4 regions of the Pseudomonas sp. P2S-1 genome follow, and region 2 is predicted to be linked to each of the others. Evidence: predicted binding sites of a transcription regulator. Region 2 holds the regulator's gene; each other region holds the start of a gene.
The links. Region 2 encodes sigma-54, which starts transcription at its own class of promoters, with help from an activator protein. Its sites were predicted from a motif close to ANTGGCATNNANNTTGCTNT; they were not measured.
Positions count from the first base shown of each region.

Region 1 (4,178 bases), 1.3 Mb from region 2:
CCGGTTTCGTCCCCGCCGAGCGGCTCGCTCACCAGCAAGCCTAGCAAAGGGCCATGAAGTGTGTGAACAGGCCATCATCACTCCACGGCGCGCATTCTAGCGTGCCGGATGAAAAAGCAAAGTGCCTAAAACGCGCCAGGGACTGTAAGTTTTCCGCCGACAATCCGAGCGTCATTCCATCAGGAATGAACCTGCCGCGAAAAACCGTTTGCGCGCCGCCACCGAGGCAAATTCGAGGCGAAAAAATGCCCGGCAAGCCGGGCAAGTTTTTTTCGCGGCGGGTTACAGGTTGTAGCCGCGCTCGTTGTGTTGAGCCAGGTCGAGGCCGACCGACTCTTCTTCTTCGTTGACACGCAGGCCCATCACCACATCCAGCACTTTCAGGATCACGTAGGTGACGATGCCGGTGTAGATCACGGTGAAGCCGACGCCCTTGGCCTGGATCCAGACTTGCGCGGCGATGTCGGTCACGGTGCCGAAGCCACCCAGGGCCGGTGCAGCGAACACACCGGTGAGGATCGCGCCGACGATACCGCCGACACCGTGCACGCCGAAGGCGTCCAGGGAGTCGTCATAACCCAGTTTGCGTTTCAGGCTGGTGGCGCAGAAGAAGCAGACCACGCCGGACACCAGGCCGATCACCAGGCCGCCCATAGGGCCAGCGGTGCCGGCAGCCGGAGTGATGGCAACCAGACCGGCAACCACACCCGAAGCGATGCCCAGGGCGCTTGGTTTGCCGTGGGTGATCCACTCGGCGAACATCCAGCCCAGCGCGGCGGCGGCAGTGGCGACCTGGGTCACCAGCATGGCCATGCCGGCGGTGCCGTTGGCGGCAGCGGCGGAGCCTGCGTTGAAGCCGAACCAGCCGATCCACAGCATGGCGGCGCCCATCAGGGTGTAGCCAAGGTTGTGCGGCGCCATCGGAGTGGTCGGGAAGCCTTTACGCTTGCCGAGCACGATGCAGGCTACCAGGCCGGCGATACCGGCGTTGATGTGCACCACGGTGCCGCCAGCGAAGTCGAGCACGCCCCAGTCCCACATCAGGCCGCCGTTGCCGGACCAGACCATGTGCGCGATCGGTGCATAGACCAGGGTGAACCAGATGGCCATGAACACCAGCATCGCGGAGAACTTCATGCGCTCGGCGAAGGCACCGACGATCAGCGCCGGGGTGATGATGGCGAAGGTCATCTGGAAGACCACGAAGACCGCTTCAGGGAAGGCCGCCGTCAGGCTTTCCGGAGTCACGCCGGCGAGGAATGCCTTGGACAGGCCGCCAACGAAGGAATTGAAGTTGGTGACGCCCTGCTCCATACCGGTGGTATCGAAGGCCAGGCTGTAACCGAAGATGACCCACAGCACGCTGATCAGGCCGGTGATGGCAAAGCACTGCATCATCACCGACAGCACGTTCTTCGAACGCACCATGCCGCCGTAGAACAGGGCAAGGCCGGGGATGGTCATGAACAGAACAAGGGCAGTGGCAGTCAGCATCCAGGCGGTGTCGCCGGAATTGAGCGCGGGAGCCGCAGTGGCCGCAGCGGATTCCTCGGCCAGCGCGACGGCTGGCATTACGAGGGACAATAGGGCTCCTAGCCCTGCGAATTTACGCAGAGTCATGTTGTATTCTCCTGGGGCGTTGGGTTTGGGGCGGCTTTTGTTAGATCGCGTCGGTATCGGTTTCGCCGGTACGGATGCGGATAGCCTGTTCCAGATTCACCACGAAAATCTTGCCGTCACCGATCTTGCCGGTGTTGGCGGCCTTGGTGATGGCCTCGATGACCCGATCCAGATCCTTGTCGTCGATGGCGACGTCGATCTTGACCTTGGGCAGGAAGTCGACCACGTACTCCGCGCCGCGATACAGCTCGGTGTGACCCTTCTGCCGACCGAAGCCTTTGACTTCAGTGACAGTGATGCCCTGCACGCCGATTTCGGACAGCGACTCGCGCACATCGTCCAGTTTGAACGGCTTGATGATGGCAGTGACTAGCTTCATGAAACTCTCTCCCGAATAGGTGGACTTGCCCCAGGAAAACAAACCCGACTCAAGTCTAAGCGCAGTGCCTGGGCTTTGTAACGTTTCCTCAGCCTTTAATCCGTGAGGCTGACTGGCGAAACCAGCACCAGACAAAACTTCGTGTCTTCGCTCCGCCTGAGCACTGCCTCGTCCTGGGACTGCATCAGTGCATGGGTCACGATGGTCTTAGCAGAAACAATGCCATGTCCGGGAAAGCGCCGATTTACAACGACTTGCGCGCAATACGCCGTCTTGGCCAGTCGCCAGTAGGCAAAACGGCGCACTAGAACGGTGCGCACCTGTGTCGCGGGATGTTCAAAAAGTGTGCAACGGAAGGCGGTGAAAGGCCCGTGCTACACTGCCGGCCCTCTTTCCGAAACAGGAGCGCCCCCATGCTTGCGCCCAAAGCCTTTCTCGATGCCCTGAGCGACCAGGCCTCGCGCCTGTTCAGCAACGACCCCGGACAACCGCGCAGCGAGCTGGAAAGCCAGTTCAAGGCGCTGCTGCAAAGTGGCTTCAGCAAGCTCGACCTGGTCAGCCGTGAAGAATTCGACAGCCAGATGGTCGTCCTGGCCCGCACCCGCGCTCGTCTTGAAGCGCTGGAAGCCAAGGTCGAAGAACTCGAAACCCGCCTGAACCCCATCGCCAGCGAGTGATGCCTCCCGGTTGCCGACCAGCGCGCCTGCGCTGGTCCTGCGGCCAACTCCTCTCCCCTTCCTGATCCCGTCCCCGGCCTTCGCTCGCCTGTCGCTTGCATAGGGGGTAGGGGTATGCCATTCTCCGGCCCATTCGATAGGTAGGGGGGGTATACCCGTGTCGCACACCCATGTGAAAAAGGACGCGCTGCTCAAGCGCGTGAAGCGCATCGCCGGTCAATTGCAGGCGGTGGAAAAGGCCCTGGAAGAAGGCGCCGACTGCGGCAAGACCCTGCACCTGGTGGCCGCCACCCGCGGCGCCATGAACGGGTTACTGGAAGAGATCATCGAGGACCATGCCCGCGAGCACGTCGCCAATCCCGAGTTGAGCGATGAAGAGCGGGCACAGGGCATGGAAGAACTACTCGAAGCCATCCGGCGCTACTCCAAGTGAGGGATCACCATGAACCAGCACGCGCACGATCATCAGTTCCTCGGCTCCGCCCATGACCAGAACGCCCGCCGTACCTTATGGGTGGTGATTCTCACGCTGGTGATGATGGTGGCCGAGATCGCCGCCGGTTATATCACCGGATCCATGGCCTTGCTGGCCGATGGTTTCCATATGGCGACCCATGCCGGTGCACTGGGTATCGCGGCGGCGGCCTATGCCTATGCGCGGCGGCATGCGGGGAGTTCGCGGTACAGCTTCGGCACGGGCAAGGTGGGGGACCTGGGTGGGTTCGCTTCGGCGCTGATCCTCGGCATCGTTGCCTTGAGTGTGGGTGTCGAGTCGACGATTCGGCTGTTCCAGCCGGGTGACGTGCAGTTCGACATGGCGATCTTCATTGCCGTGATCGGGTTGGTGGTGAATATCGTCAGTGCGCTGCTGCTGGGGCATGGGCACGGTCATGACCACCATCATCATGATGAGCATGGGCACGAGCATCATCATCACCACGACAACAACCTGCGTTCGGCGTACCTGCATGTGATTGCCGATGCGCTGACCTCAGTGCTGGCGATTGCTGCCTTGCTGGCCGGGCGGTTCCTGGGCTGGGTGTGGCTGGATCCGGTGATGGGGATTGTCGGTGCGCTGGTGATTGCGCGCTGGTCGTGGAGCTTGATGAAGGTCACGGCGGGGGTGCTGCTGGATCAGACGGACGAGCATGTCGCCGAGGAGATTCGCGAGCTGGTGGAGAAGCCCGGGGATGCGCGGATTACTGATCTGCATGTCTGGCGGGTGGGGCCGGAGGCGCATGCGGCGATTGTCAGTGTGGTGGGGAAGGCTGGGGTGGATCTGGCGAGTATTCGGCAGCGGTTGGTGCCGGTGCATGAGGTGCGGCATTTGACGGTTGAGGTGCAGGTGGGGTGAGGGCGGTGTCGGGAATTGCATCGTATAGAAGGCATTTTGCGGCAAAGGCCGGGAAATGACTCCTATACGATGCATTTTCAGGCTGCACAACATCCATTGATGTAGCGCGAACCCTGTGGGAGCGGGTTTACCCGCGATTGCGATGGTG
Region 1 is NZ_CM170068.1:4,393,385-4,397,562, forward strand. Features, by position in the region: gene AC2CQI_RS19665 (ammonium transporter) at 283-1,620, opposite strand; gene glnK (P-II family nitrogen regulator) at 1,661-1,999, opposite strand; gene AC2CQI_RS19675 (accessory factor UbiK family protein) at 2,413-2,676, shown strand; gene AC2CQI_RS19680 (metal/formaldehyde-sensitive transcriptional repressor) at 2,834-3,109, shown strand; gene dmeF (CDF family Co(II)/Ni(II) efflux transporter DmeF) at 3,119-4,030, shown strand.
Region 1: glnK (P-II family nitrogen regulator) is a predicted target of sigma-54. The motif match lies at 2,207-2,226, and genes of this name have one in related genera.

Region 2 (4,178 bases):
CCAAGGTAGTGAACGAAGGCAACACCACCGAAGGCGAGAAGATCGTCTACAACACCCAGACTCAGGTCGCTACCGCCGGTCGCGCACCGGGCGTCACCACGCCACGCCAGCGTATCGACATGGTGATCCAGCCGAAGAAGAAGGGCGAGTAATGGCGACCCTCAAAGCCCAGCACCTGGCCAAGAGCTACAAGAGCCGGCAAGTCGTGCGCGATGTCAGCCTGTCGATCGACAGCGGGCAGATCGTCGGCCTGCTCGGCCCCAACGGCGCCGGCAAGACCACCTGCTTTTACATGATCGTCGGCCTGGTCCAGGCGGACCAGGGCCGCGTGCTGATCGACGACCTGGATGTCAGCAACCAGCCGATGCACGGCCGCGCCCGTGCCGGTATCGGCTACCTGCCCCAGGAAGCCTCGATCTTCCGCAAGCTGTCGGTAGCCAACAACATCATGGCGATCCTGGAAACCCGCAAGGACCTGGACAGCGACGGCCGGCGCAAGGAGCTGGAAAGCCTCCTGCAGGAATTCCACATCAGCCATATCCGCGACAACCTCGGCATGAGCCTGTCCGGTGGTGAACGCCGCCGCGTTGAAATCGCCCGCGCCCTGGCCACCGCGCCCAAGTTCATCCTGCTCGACGAACCCTTCGCCGGTGTCGACCCGATCTCGGTCGGCGACATCAAGCAGATCATCCATCATCTGAAGGCCAAGGGCATCGGCGTCCTGATCACCGACCACAACGTCCGTGAAACCCTGGACATCTGCGAAACCGCGTACATCGTCAACGACGGCCAACTGATCGCCGAAGGCGACTCGGAAACCATCCTGGCCAACCAGTTGGTGAAAGAGGTGTACCTCGGCCACGAGTTCCGCCTGTAAGCCGCAATACCGGAGTGACGGAGCGCTGGCATTAGGCCATTATCCCGGCTTAATTGTTACAGCGCTCTAGGCAAACGCTACAATTTCAGGCATATATCTTGCTTAAAATTGGCGCCCAGCGCCCGTGTAGTAGATGGCGCATGCGCGCCGGCGAATAAGGTCTAAAGCCCCAGCCATGAAACCATCGCTCGTCCTAAGAATGGGCCAGCAACTGACGATGACCCCGCAGTTGCAACAGGCCATCCGTCTGCTCCAGCTTTCCACGCTGGACCTGCAGCAGGAAATCCAGGAAGCCCTGGAGTCCAATCCGATGCTCGAACGTCAGGAAGACGGCGACGACTTCGACAACAGCGACCCCATGGCCGACAACGCCGAGAGCAAGCCCGTCGCCGAGTCTCAGGAAAGCAGCTTCGAACAATCCGCGCCGACGGCGGAAAACCTCGAGGAAGGCGAATGGAACGAGCGCATCCCCAACGAATTGCCAGTCGACACCGCCTGGGAAGACATCTACCAGACCAGCGCCAGCAGCCTGCCGAGCAACGATGACGACGAGTGGGACTTCACCACCCGCACTTCGGCCGGCGAGAGCCTGCAAAGCCACCTGCTCTGGCAGCTCAACCTGGCGCCGATGTCGGACACCGACCGGCTGATCGCCGTCACCCTGATCGACTGCATCAACAACCAGGGCTATCTCGACGAGACCCTGGAAGAGATCTGCGAGTCCTTCGACCCCGAACTGGACATCGAACTGGACGAGATCGAAGCCGTCCTGCACCGCATCCAGCAGTTCGAGCCCGCGGGCATCGGCGCACGCAACCTCGGCGAATGCCTGTTGCTGCAACTGCGCCAGTTGCCTGGCAATACGCCGTGGATGACCGAAGCGCAGCGTCTGGTCAGCGACTACATCGACCTGCTCGGCAGCCGCGACTACAGCCAGCTGATGCGCCGTATGAAGCTCAAGGAAGATGAACTGCGCCAGGTCATCGAACTGGTCCAGAGCCTCAACCCGCGCCCTGGCTCGCAGATCGAATCCAGCGAGCCGGAGTACGTGGTGCCCGATGTGATCGTGCGCAAGGACAACGAGCGCTGGCTGGTCGAGCTGAACCAGGAAGCCGTGCCACGCCTGCGGGTCAATCCGCAGTACGCCGGCTTCGTCCGCCGCGCCGACACCAGCGCCGACAACACCTTCATGCGTAACCAGTTGCAGGAAGCGCGCTGGTTCATCAAGAGCCTTCAAAGCCGCAATGAAACCCTGATGAAGGTGGCGACCCAGATCGTCGAGCACCAGCGCGGTTTCCTCGACCATGGCGACGAGGCCATGAAGCCGCTGGTCCTGCACGACATCGCCGAAGCGGTGGGCATGCACGAGTCGACCATTTCCCGGGTGACCACGCAGAAATACATGCACACACCTCGCGGAATCTACGAGCTGAAGTACTTCTTCTCCAGCCACGTCAGCACTTCCGAAGGGGGGGAATGCTCCTCCACCGCCATTCGCGCGATCATCAAGAAACTGGTTGCTGCGGAAAATCAGAAAAAGCCATTGAGTGACAGCAAGATCGCTGGTTTACTGGAGGCACAAGGCATCCAGGTAGCACGTCGCACCGTCGCCAAGTACCGCGAGTCCCTCGGCATTGCACCTTCGAGTGAACGCAAGCGATTGATGTGACATTCCCTGAGATGTGCCATCGCAATTCAGTGGCAGGCGCAACACCTGCCTCTTTATGCACGGCAATAAAGGAGAAGCAGTATGCAAGTCAACATCAGTGGACAACATGTAGAAGTCACTCCTCCGCTTCGTGAATACGTCGAGCAGAAGCTCAAGCGCCTGGAGGGTCATTTCGATCGCATCACCAACGTCCAGGTCATCATGAAGGTCGAGAAACTCCAGCAGAAAGTGGAGGCGACCCTGCAGATCCCCGGTGGTGAGGTGGTGGCGAATGCCGAAGACGCCGACATGTATGCCGCCATCGACTCCTTGACCGACAAGCTCGACCGCCAACTGAAAAAACACAAGGAAAAACAGCAAAGCCTGCTGCAAGGCGCAGCGGCCCGCTGATCCCCCTCATCCATGATCCGACTTGAATCCATCCTGACCCCCGGCCGTTCCCTCGTGAACGTGCCGGGCGGCAGTAAAAAGCGCGTACTTGAACAGATCGCCTACCTGATCGGGACGGACGTTCCCGGCCTGGAAAAACAGGAAGTGTTCGAAAGCCTGATTGCCCGGGAAAAACTCGGCTCCACGGGTTTCGGCAACGGCATCGCCATTCCTCACTGCCGCCTCAAGGGCTGCGCAAGCCCGGTCAGCGCCCTGCTGCACCTGGATGCCCCCATCGATTTCGACGCCATCGACGGCGCCCCGGTCGACCTGCTGTTCGTCCTGCTGGTCCCGGAAGCCGCCACCGATGCGCACCTGGAGCTGCTGCGCCAGATTGCCAGCATGCTTGACCGCAAGGACGTTCGCGACAGGCTGCGGGCTGCCGACAGCAGTGCCGCCCTGTACCAGGTTGTCCTGGACGCACAGAACGAGACCTGAGCATGCGCCTGATCATTGTCAGCGGCCGTTCCGGATCCGGCAAAAGCACCGCCCTCGATGTCCTGGAAGACAATGGTTTCTACTGTATCGACAACCTCCCCGCCGGTCTGCTTCCGCAACTGGCGGAAAGCGCGCTGATCAACACCGAATTGCTGCAACCGCGGGTGGCGGTCTCGATCGACGCGCGCAACCTGCCGAGCCACCTGAGCCGCTTCCCCGAGTTGCTCGAAGAGGCCCGCTCCCGGCATATCCAGTGCGACGTGCTGTACCTGGACGCCGACGAAGACACCCTGCTCAAGCGTTTTTCCGAGACCCGCCGGCGTCACCCGCTGACCAATCAGGACCGCTCCCTCGGCGAAGCGATCCGGGTCGAAAGCGAGCTGCTCGGCCCCATCGCCGACCTGGCCGACCTGAAGATCGACACCACCAGCCTGAACCTGTATCAGCTGCGTGATTCGATCAAGCTGCGCCTGCTCAACCAGCCGGAACCCGGGACCGCCTTCCTGGTGGAGTCCTTCGGTTTCAAGCGGGGCATGCCGGTGGATGCCGACGTGGTGTTCGACGTGCGCTGCCTGCCGAATCCGTACTGGAAGCCTGAGCTGCGCGAGCACTCCGGGCTGGACGCGCCGGTCATCGAATACCTCGCTGCGCAGCCGGATGTGGAAGAGATGTTCCAGGACATCTCGTCCTACCTGCTGAAATGGTTGCCGCGCTTCGCTGCCAGCAATCGCGCCTACGTCACCATTGCCATTGGCTGCACGGGCG
Region 2 is NZ_CM170068.1:5,703,589-5,707,766, reverse strand. Features, by position in the region: gene lptA (lipopolysaccharide transport periplasmic protein LptA) at 1-152, shown strand, start outside; gene lptB (LPS export ABC transporter ATP-binding protein) at 152-877, shown strand; gene AC2CQI_RS25625 (RNA polymerase factor sigma-54) at 1,053-2,546, shown strand; gene hpf (ribosome hibernation-promoting factor, HPF/YfiA family) at 2,628-2,936, shown strand; gene ptsN (PTS IIA-like nitrogen regulatory protein PtsN) at 2,949-3,413, shown strand; gene rapZ (RNase adapter RapZ) at 3,416-4,178, shown strand, end outside.

Region 3 (4,178 bases), 650 kb from region 2:
GCCGAACTGCTGGGAAATCGCCGCCAGGCTCACGCCGTTGCCGACGGTCTTGCTGCCCACGCCCAGCTTGCTCGCCGAGTACACGTCCTGGAATTCCGCACGGGAAGACTTGAAGCCGTTGGTGGCAACGTTGGCGATGTTGTTGCCGGTAACGTCCAGCTGCTTGCTGGCTGCATAGAGACCGCTAAGGCCGATATTGAAGGACATCTTTCACTCCTGTGCCGTTAGCCGGCTCTATATACCGATGGTTTGCACTTTGGACAGCGCGACGCTGCCCAGACCGGCGAGGTTGAGCATCATCTCGCCCCCTGTCTGACTGATGGTGACGCTGCTGACCGTGGCCGGCAGCAGGGTGTACATCTCCGCCTCCTTGCCATCGACCGTGGTGGTGGCCTTGAACGAGTAGGTGCCCGGCTCCATGACCTCGCCTTTCTCGTTCTTGCCGTCCCAGACGAAGGCGGCGTTGCCGGCTTTCTGCTCGCCCAGTTGCAGGGTACGCACGGCATTGCCGTCCTTGTCCTTGATGGTTACGGTGACGCTGCTCACCGACTGCGGCACCACCACGGAGCCGTTCAGGCTTTTCGACGTATCGACCACCGCCTTTTCGCTCTGCGCGATCACCGAGCGACCGACCAGGGACGAGGCCTGCAGGGCCTGGGACGATTTGTAGTTGCTGGAAATCGCAGTGACCGACTCGTTCAGCGAGGTAATGCCTTCCAGGCTGCTGAACTGCGCCAGCTGGGCGACGAATTCGCTGTTGTCCTGCGGATCCAGGGGGTTCTGGTGCTGCATCTGGGTGACCAGCAGTTGCAGGAACGCATCCTTGCCCAAGGTCTGGCCACCGGTGGAACTGTTGGTGGCGGAGGCGACGCCGGATTGCGAGGCGTTCTTGACCCCGGACGCCTTGATGACGTCGTTGAGGTTCACCGCTGCTGTCGTATCGTTGACGCTAGCCATTGGCGTGGTCCCTTATCACTGACCCAGGGTCAGGACTTTCTGCATCATGGTCTTGGCCGTGTTCATCAACTCGGCGTTGGTCTGGAACGAGCGGCTGGCCGAGATCATGTCGGCCATTTCCTCGACCACGTTGACGTTCGGGTAGTAGACGTAGCCGTCCTTGTTCGCCGCCGGGTGATTCGGCTCATAGCGGGCTTCGAGGTTGCTCTGGTCCTCGACCACGCCGAGTACCTGCACGCCCTGCCCCGCCGCGTCCTGATCCTGGAACAGCGACTGGCTGCCGTTCTGCGCCTGCTGGAAGGTGGTGGCGAACACCGGGTGACGGGCACGGTAGGTCTGGTCGATGCTCGACGAGACGGTCTCGGCGTTGGCGATGTTCGAAGCGACGGTGTTCAGACGGGTGGTCTGGGCGCTCATGCCGCTACCGGCGATGTTGAAAACACTGGCGAGGGACATGGATTACTCTCCGCGCAGGGCCGACACCAGCCCTTTGAATTTACTGTTGAGCAGCGTGAAGCTGGCCTGGAAACCCACGGCGTTTTCCGCGTAGTTCGATTGCTCGAGCTGGGCATCCACGGTGTTCTGGTCGATCGACGGCTGCATCGGCGTGCGGTATTGCAGCGACTCGTCGCTGAGGGTCACGCCCTCGGCGTCGATATGCCGGGCATTGGTGCGGTCCAGGGCGAAATGGCCGCCCTTCTGGGTCTTCTCGGTTTCGGCGGCAAGCACCTTGGAGAAGTCCATGTCCCGCGCCTTGAAGTTCGGCGTGTCGGCGTTGGCAATGTTGTTGGCCAGCACCTCGGCGCGCTGGGCGCGGAAGCTCAGGGCCTTTTCGTGGATACCGAGCGCTTTGTCGAAACTGATGCTCATGTCGGGGAAACCTTCGGAGGTTGACCGGATATTCTGTTGGCAATGGGAGAGCAAGTCCCATGCCAACAAGCAAAACCCCAGTAAAACCGGGGTTTGCGCTTTTTTGCCGGGGGCGGCAATGACGGAAAAGCGGCAATGGCTTTCCGCTGGGTGCCGCTGGCGGCAGAAAAAAGCGGCAGAGCGCAGGAAAAACCGGCGCCAAAAAGATGCCATTTTGACATTGAGTCCGTTAACATCCGCTCGCTTCGTGGCACTTGGCCATTACTCGAATTGCCTCGTGCCGCGCAAGGACCTCATCGTGATATCTACGACGTTTAAGGACTGAACCGTGGCTTCCATGCTTTTCCGCAAGACCCTGCTCGCCCTGGCGGTCACCGCCACCGCCCTCCCCGCCCAGGCCCAGACCGTGCAACTGACCAATGCCGGCTTCAAGAGCGAAAACCAGACCTATGCCGAAGCGCTGGAGATCACCGGGAGCTTCACCGGCACCAGCAAGGACGACCCTGTCGAGTTCAATGGCAGCCATCTGCAAAAGGACCTGATCCTCAACGCGACGATCAATAGCACCGGCAACTTTGCCGGCAGCGTGGACATGGATGTCTACGAGACTCCGACGACCTGGGTCAACAACCGCATCGACGGCAACCTGATCAACAAGGGCAGCATCAGCGCGGTGGGTGGTGGCGCCAACGCCCTGCGCATCGACCCGGCGATCATCGGCGGCAGCGTCATCAACGAAGGCCTGCTCTCGGCCAAGGGCGAACCGCTACAGGACGGCAACTCGGTCGATATCGCCACCGGCCTCGACATGAGTGGCTCGACCCGTATCAAGGGCGACCTGATCAACGCTGCCAGCGGCAGGATCATCGTGGAAGGCGAAGACGCTACGGGCATCTACCTGACCGGCGGCGAGATCGTCGGAAACGTCATCAACAACGGCGAGATTCAAGCCCACGGCGAAGACGCGGTCGGCCTGGAAGTCGCCGGTGGCTTCAACGGTAGCAACTATGCCCCTACCAAACTGCTCGGCATCGAAAACAACGGCACCATCACCGCCACCGGCGCGGATGCCAACGGTATCCGCATCACGAGCGCCAGCTTCAAAACCATCGCCAACCATATCGTCAACACTGGCACCATTCAGGCCACCGACGCAGCTATTCACATCACTGCGACTGATGTGGACGGACAGCCAGGCGAGTTCGCGGGCATGCGCATCGTAAACAGCGGCACGCTGGTTTCCGAGGACGAAGCCATTGACGCCAGCGACAGCAAAAGCAGGGTGTATGTACGCTTGCTGGACGGCAGCAAGGTGACCGGCAACCTGATCAACCTGCATGACCTCTACATCACTGGCAATGTGGAGTTCACCGGCACCGACAGCCAGGCCGACGGCGCGAATATTCGCCTGTACAACGAGTACAGCGCCGTCGATCTCGGTAACCCGACCTTCGGCCACACCCAACTCAACCTGCTCAGCCCACACACCAGTATCGACGGCAGGGTTTATGTGGCGAACGACACCACCCTGGTCCTCAATCTCTCCAGTGCCACCAAGCCTGAAACGCCGGTACTCAGCGTTTCCGACTTCATTAAATTCAACAAGGATTCGCAGATCCAGCTGGCCGCCCAGGGCAGCGATTTCTCCGCCAACGCTGTGCAGTACAAGCTGATCCAGGCTGGAGAATTGGTTGTCGTGGACGACAAACTGGAAGTCGACCCGAACGGCAAGCTCAACCTGACGAGCTCGTCGGCCCTGCTCAACATCGACAGCTACAAGCTGGAAGACAACACGCTGGTCGCCACCGTGACTGCCAAAGGCCAGGAAGAGGCCGAGGAAGTCGTGGTCGGCAACGGCGGCTCGGCCAACAGCCAGAAAGCCATCGGCCGCCTGGTCAACGACGGCGTGATCAACCGCATCCGCGAGCAGAACCCGAACGATCCGTTCCTGCAGGCCCTACTCAACACCAGCGAAGCCGACCTGGCCCGCATTGCCGAGCAACTGGCCCCGGAAACCAACGGCGGCGCCACCCAGGCGGCCACCACCAGCCAGAACCTGGTCAGCAGCGTGACCGGCAGCCGTACCAGCAGCCTGCGCGGCGCCTCGTCCGGCGAAGCCTTCAAGGAAGCCGGCATCTGGGTCCAGAGCCTGTACAGCGACGCCACCCAGGACCTGCGTGACGGCGTGGCCGGCTACAACGCCTACAGCCGCGGTATCGCCGTGGGTGCCGATGGCAAGCTCAACGACCAACTGACCCTCGGCCTGGCCTACAGCTTCATCAACACCGACGTGAACGGCAAAAGCGGCAACAAGACCGAAGTCGACAGCCACGCCTTCACCCTGTACGGCG
Region 3 is NZ_CM170068.1:6,358,081-6,362,258, reverse strand. Features, by position in the region: gene flgE (flagellar hook protein FlgE) at 1-207, opposite strand, end outside; gene flgD (flagellar hook assembly protein FlgD) at 235-957, opposite strand; gene flgC (flagellar basal body rod protein FlgC) at 973-1,413, opposite strand; gene flgB (flagellar basal body rod protein FlgB) at 1,417-1,827, opposite strand; gene AC2CQI_RS28655 (autotransporter family protein) at 2,165-4,178, shown strand, end outside.
Region 3: flgB (flagellar basal body rod protein FlgB) is a predicted target of sigma-54. The motif match lies at 1,875-1,894, and genes of this name have one in related genera.

Region 4 (4,178 bases), 3.0 Mb from region 2:
ACGTTGTTCCAGCCGTAGGCCGCAGCCAGGATCGGCGCCAGCAGGGCAGCGAACACCGTACCGGAGTTGCCGGCACCAGCGATGCCCATGGCCTTGCCCTGGTGTTGTGGCGGGTACCACTGCGAGGCCAGCGGCAGGGACACGGCGAAGGACGCGCCGGCTACCCCGAGGAACACGCCGAGCAGCAGGGCCTGCTCGTAGCTGTTGACCCCCAGCTTCCAGGCGCTGAACAGCGCGACGATGACGATCACCTGGCCGATCAGGCCGGCGGTCTTGGGCGAGAGGCGGTCCACCAAAATGCCCATGACGAAGCGCAGGATGGCCCCGGCGAGGATTGGCGTGGCGACCATCAGGCCGCGTTGTTGCGGGGTGAGTTGCAGGTCGGTGGCAATCTGCACCGCCAGCGGGCCGAGCAGGTACCAGACCATGAAGCTCAGGTCGAAATACAGGAAAGCGGCAAACAGGGTCGGGACATGCCCGGATTTCCAGAAGCTCGTATTCATGGGGACACCTCACGGGGCTGAAACAAAAAACGCCGCTTCCCGGCTCGCATGGGGGCGAGGGGGAGAGCGACGTCTTTGTCGGTATTTGGTTTTTGGGCAGCCGCCGTTGGCTACCGGAGGATTCTTAGCAAGAGGTGGGCCAGTTCCCTGTGTATTGCCTGAACCGGCCTCATCGCTGGCAAGCCAGCTCCCACAGGGTCCGCACTGGTTTTGAGTATTGTGTGGTGCCTGCCAGTGGTGAATCTGCTGGCTACCTCAGTCGCTTCAGGCGCCGCGATCCCTGTGGGAGCTGGCTTGCCAGCGATGAGGCCCGAGAGAGCACCTCATCCCAACAAGTCATGCATCGCAATGATCTGCTCCGCCACCTGCACCAGCTTCTGCTGCTTGCTCATGGCCTGCCGGCGCATCAGGGTGTAGGCCTGTTCCTCATCGCAGTCCTTCATCTTCATCAACAGGCCTTTAGCCAACTCGATCCGCTTGCGCTCCGCCAACTGCTGGTCCCGGGCCTGCAGCTGCGCCTTGAGCGCCTGGTCACTCTCGAAGCGGGCCATGGCCACATCCAGGATCGGCTGCAAGCGCCGCGCATGAATCCCCTCGACGATATAGGCACTGACCCCGGCCTGGATCGCCTGGCGCATCACCCCCGGGTCATGCTCATCGGTAAACATCACGATCGGCCGCGGCAGGTCGCGGCTGACCAGCACCACCTGGTCCATCACATCACGGCCGGGTGACTCGGTATCGATCAACACCACATCCGGGCGCACCGTTTCGACGCGCGCCGGCAAGTCGATGGTCAGGCCAGACTCCTCGATCACCTCGAAACCGGCCTCCACCAGCGCCGCACGCAGGCGACCAACTTTCTTCTCGGTGTCGTCGATCAACAGGATTCGCAACATCAGGGCAACTCCCGTTAAAGGTCGGACAAGGCGTGAAGACGGAAACCATGGGCATAGCCGCGAGGGTCGCTGCCATCCCAGATGCTGCCGTCGATCAACTGGCTGCTGCGCATCGAGGCCACCGGGCAGTCGATACCCAGGCTGGTCGCCGCATCGCGATACAGGCCCAGTTGCTGGACCTCTCGGGCCACGGCGAGGTAATCCGGGTCTTCGCGCAGCAGGCCCCAGCGTCGGAACTGGGTCATGAACCACATGCCATCCGACAGATACGGCACATTGGCCCGGCCGTCGTTGTACAGGCTCAGGCCATGGGCGTCGTGCCAGTGGTTGCCGAGGCCGTCGCTGTAATCACCGAGCATGCGCGGCTCGATATCCGCCAGCGGTGCGTCGAGGTAGTTCTCGGCACTCAGCAGGCGCGCGGTGGCGCTGCGGTTTTCCGGGCTTTCCTCGATAAAGCGGCTGGCCGCCAGCACCGACGCCACCAGGGCCCGGGCGCTGTTCGGGTGCTGCTGGGCAAAGCTCGCAGTGGTGGTCAGGACCTTTTCCGGGTGATCCGGCCAGATCGACTGGCTGGTGGCCAGGGTAAAGCCCATGTGCTGGTTCACCGCATTGGCCGACCAGGGTTCGCCCACACAGAAGCCATCGATCCGCCCGGCACGCAGGTGGGCGAGCATCTGCGACGGCGGTACCACCACGCTGTTGACGTCCTCAAGGGGATGGATGCCCTGGCTGGCGAGCCAGTAATACAGCCACATGGCGTGGGTGCCTGTGGGAAAAGTCTGGGCGAATGTCAGTTTTGTCCGACTTTGGTGCACGTGACGTTCCAGTGCTTCAGGACTGGTCACGCCAATGGCCTGCAGGTCCGGCGACAGGTTGATGCTCTGGCCGTTGTGGTTCAGGCCCATCAGCACAGCCATGGGCGTCGCCGCCACGCCGCCGATGCCCAGATGCACGGCGTAGGTCAGGCCGTACAGGCTGTGGGCAGCATCCAGTTCGCCGCTGAGCAAACCATCGCGCAGCCCGGCCCAGGAGGTCTGGCGCTTGAGGTTGAGGGTCAGGCCGTGGGGCTGGGCAAAGCCCTGGGTGGCGGCGACGACCAGGGGCGCGCAGTCGCTCAGGGCCATGAAGCCGATGTTCAGGCTGGTCTTTTCCGGGGCGTCGCTGCCATGCAGCCAGGCCAGGGGAGAGGGAGAAATCGTGGTCATCGCAATGCAATCGCCGGGCAGGTAAAGCGCTCGGCCGACGCACAAGCGAGCGCCGGCCCCATGCAAGGCTTAAAGCAACCCATATGCCAAGGGCCTGTCCTGCAAACCCCGGCGTGGCTATAATCGCCACCTCTCCAAATCCTGAGCCAAGCCCGCCCATGTATAACCTGGCCCGCCAGCTGTTGTTCAAACTGTCCCCGGAAACGTCCCACGACCTGTCGCTCGACCTGATCGGTGCCGGCGGCCGCCTGGGCCTCAATGGGCTGTTGACCAAGGCCCCGGCGCGTTCGCCGGTGACCGTCATGGGCCTGCTGTTCCCCAACCCGGTGGGCCTCGCCGCCGGCCTGGACAAGAACGGCGCGGCCATCGACGGCTTCGCCCAGCTGGGCTTCGGCTTCGTCGAGATCGGCACCGTGACCCCGCGTCCGCAGCCGGGCAACCCCAAGCCGCGGATCTTCCGCCTGCCGGAAGCCGAGGCGATCATCAACCGCATGGGCTTCAACAACCTCGGCGTCGACAACCTGATCAACCGCGTGCGCGCCTCCAGCTACAAGGGCGTGCTCGGGATCAATATCGGCAAGAACTTCGACACCCCGGTCGAGCGCGCTGTCGACGACTACCTGATCTGCCTGGACAAGGTCTACACCCACGCCAGCTACATCACCGTCAACGTCAGCTCGCCCAACACCCCGGGCCTGCGCAGCCTGCAGTTCGGCGATTCGCTGAAGCAACTGCTCGACGCCCTGGCCGTGCGCCGTGAAGAACTGGCCCTGGCCCACAACAAGCGCGTACCGGTGGCGATCAAGATCGCTCCGGACATGACCGACGAAGAGACCGCGCTGGTCGCGGCGGCCCTGCTGGAATCGGGAATGGACGCGGTGATCGCCACCAACACCACCCTCAGCCGTGAAGGTGTCGAGGGTCTGGCGCATGCTGACGAAGCGGGTGGCCTGTCCGGTGCGCCGGTGCGCGAGAAGAGCACCAACACCGTGAAGGTGCTGGCGGGGGAGCTGGCAGGTCGCATGCCGATCATCGCTGCGGGCGGTATCACCGAAGGCCGTCATGCGGCCGAGAAGATCGCTGCCGGTGCGAGCCTGGTGCAGATCTACTCGGGCTTCATCTACAAGGGCCCGGCGTTGATCCGTGAGTCGGTGGACGCTATCGCTGCGATGCCTGGCCGCTGAATCGCGGCCATTAAAAAGGGCCCCGAAAGGGGCCCCTGGGCCGCAGCCCGCCGCCCGGATAGGGCGCGCATGTGAATCGGTTAAACGGTTACGCTCCTCGATCAGCCAACGGCGTGAACTTCGTTGAGTCGGTGGATACCTGCGGTGCCGGTCATGCCATCCCAGTTGTCGCCTCGTCCTTCACGCCAGCCATTGATCCATGCCTGGCGTACGGACGGCAGGGTGAAGGGGCAAAGCTCGCGGGATTTGCCGGTAACTCCGTATTGATAACCACGTGAAAATGCTCTTTCCAACGGATCACGCTTAAGTCTTCTCATAGGGTACTGCCCTCATTTGTTGACTGTAATGTCCCGTCGACCTCGTCTGAGGTCGGGCAGATTCTTTCTG
Region 4 is NZ_CM170068.1:2,654,736-2,658,913, reverse strand. Features, by position in the region: gene AC2CQI_RS11730 (nitrate/nitrite transporter) at 1-503, opposite strand, end outside; gene AC2CQI_RS11725 (ANTAR domain-containing response regulator) at 827-1,402, opposite strand; gene AC2CQI_RS11720 (CmpA/NrtA family ABC transporter substrate-binding protein) at 1,417-2,607, opposite strand; gene AC2CQI_RS11715 (quinone-dependent dihydroorotate dehydrogenase) at 2,766-3,791, shown strand; gene rmf (ribosome modulation factor) at 3,893-4,108, opposite strand.
Region 4: AC2CQI_RS11720 (CmpA/NrtA family ABC transporter substrate-binding protein) is a predicted target of sigma-54. The motif match lies at 2,679-2,698, and genes of this name have one in related genera.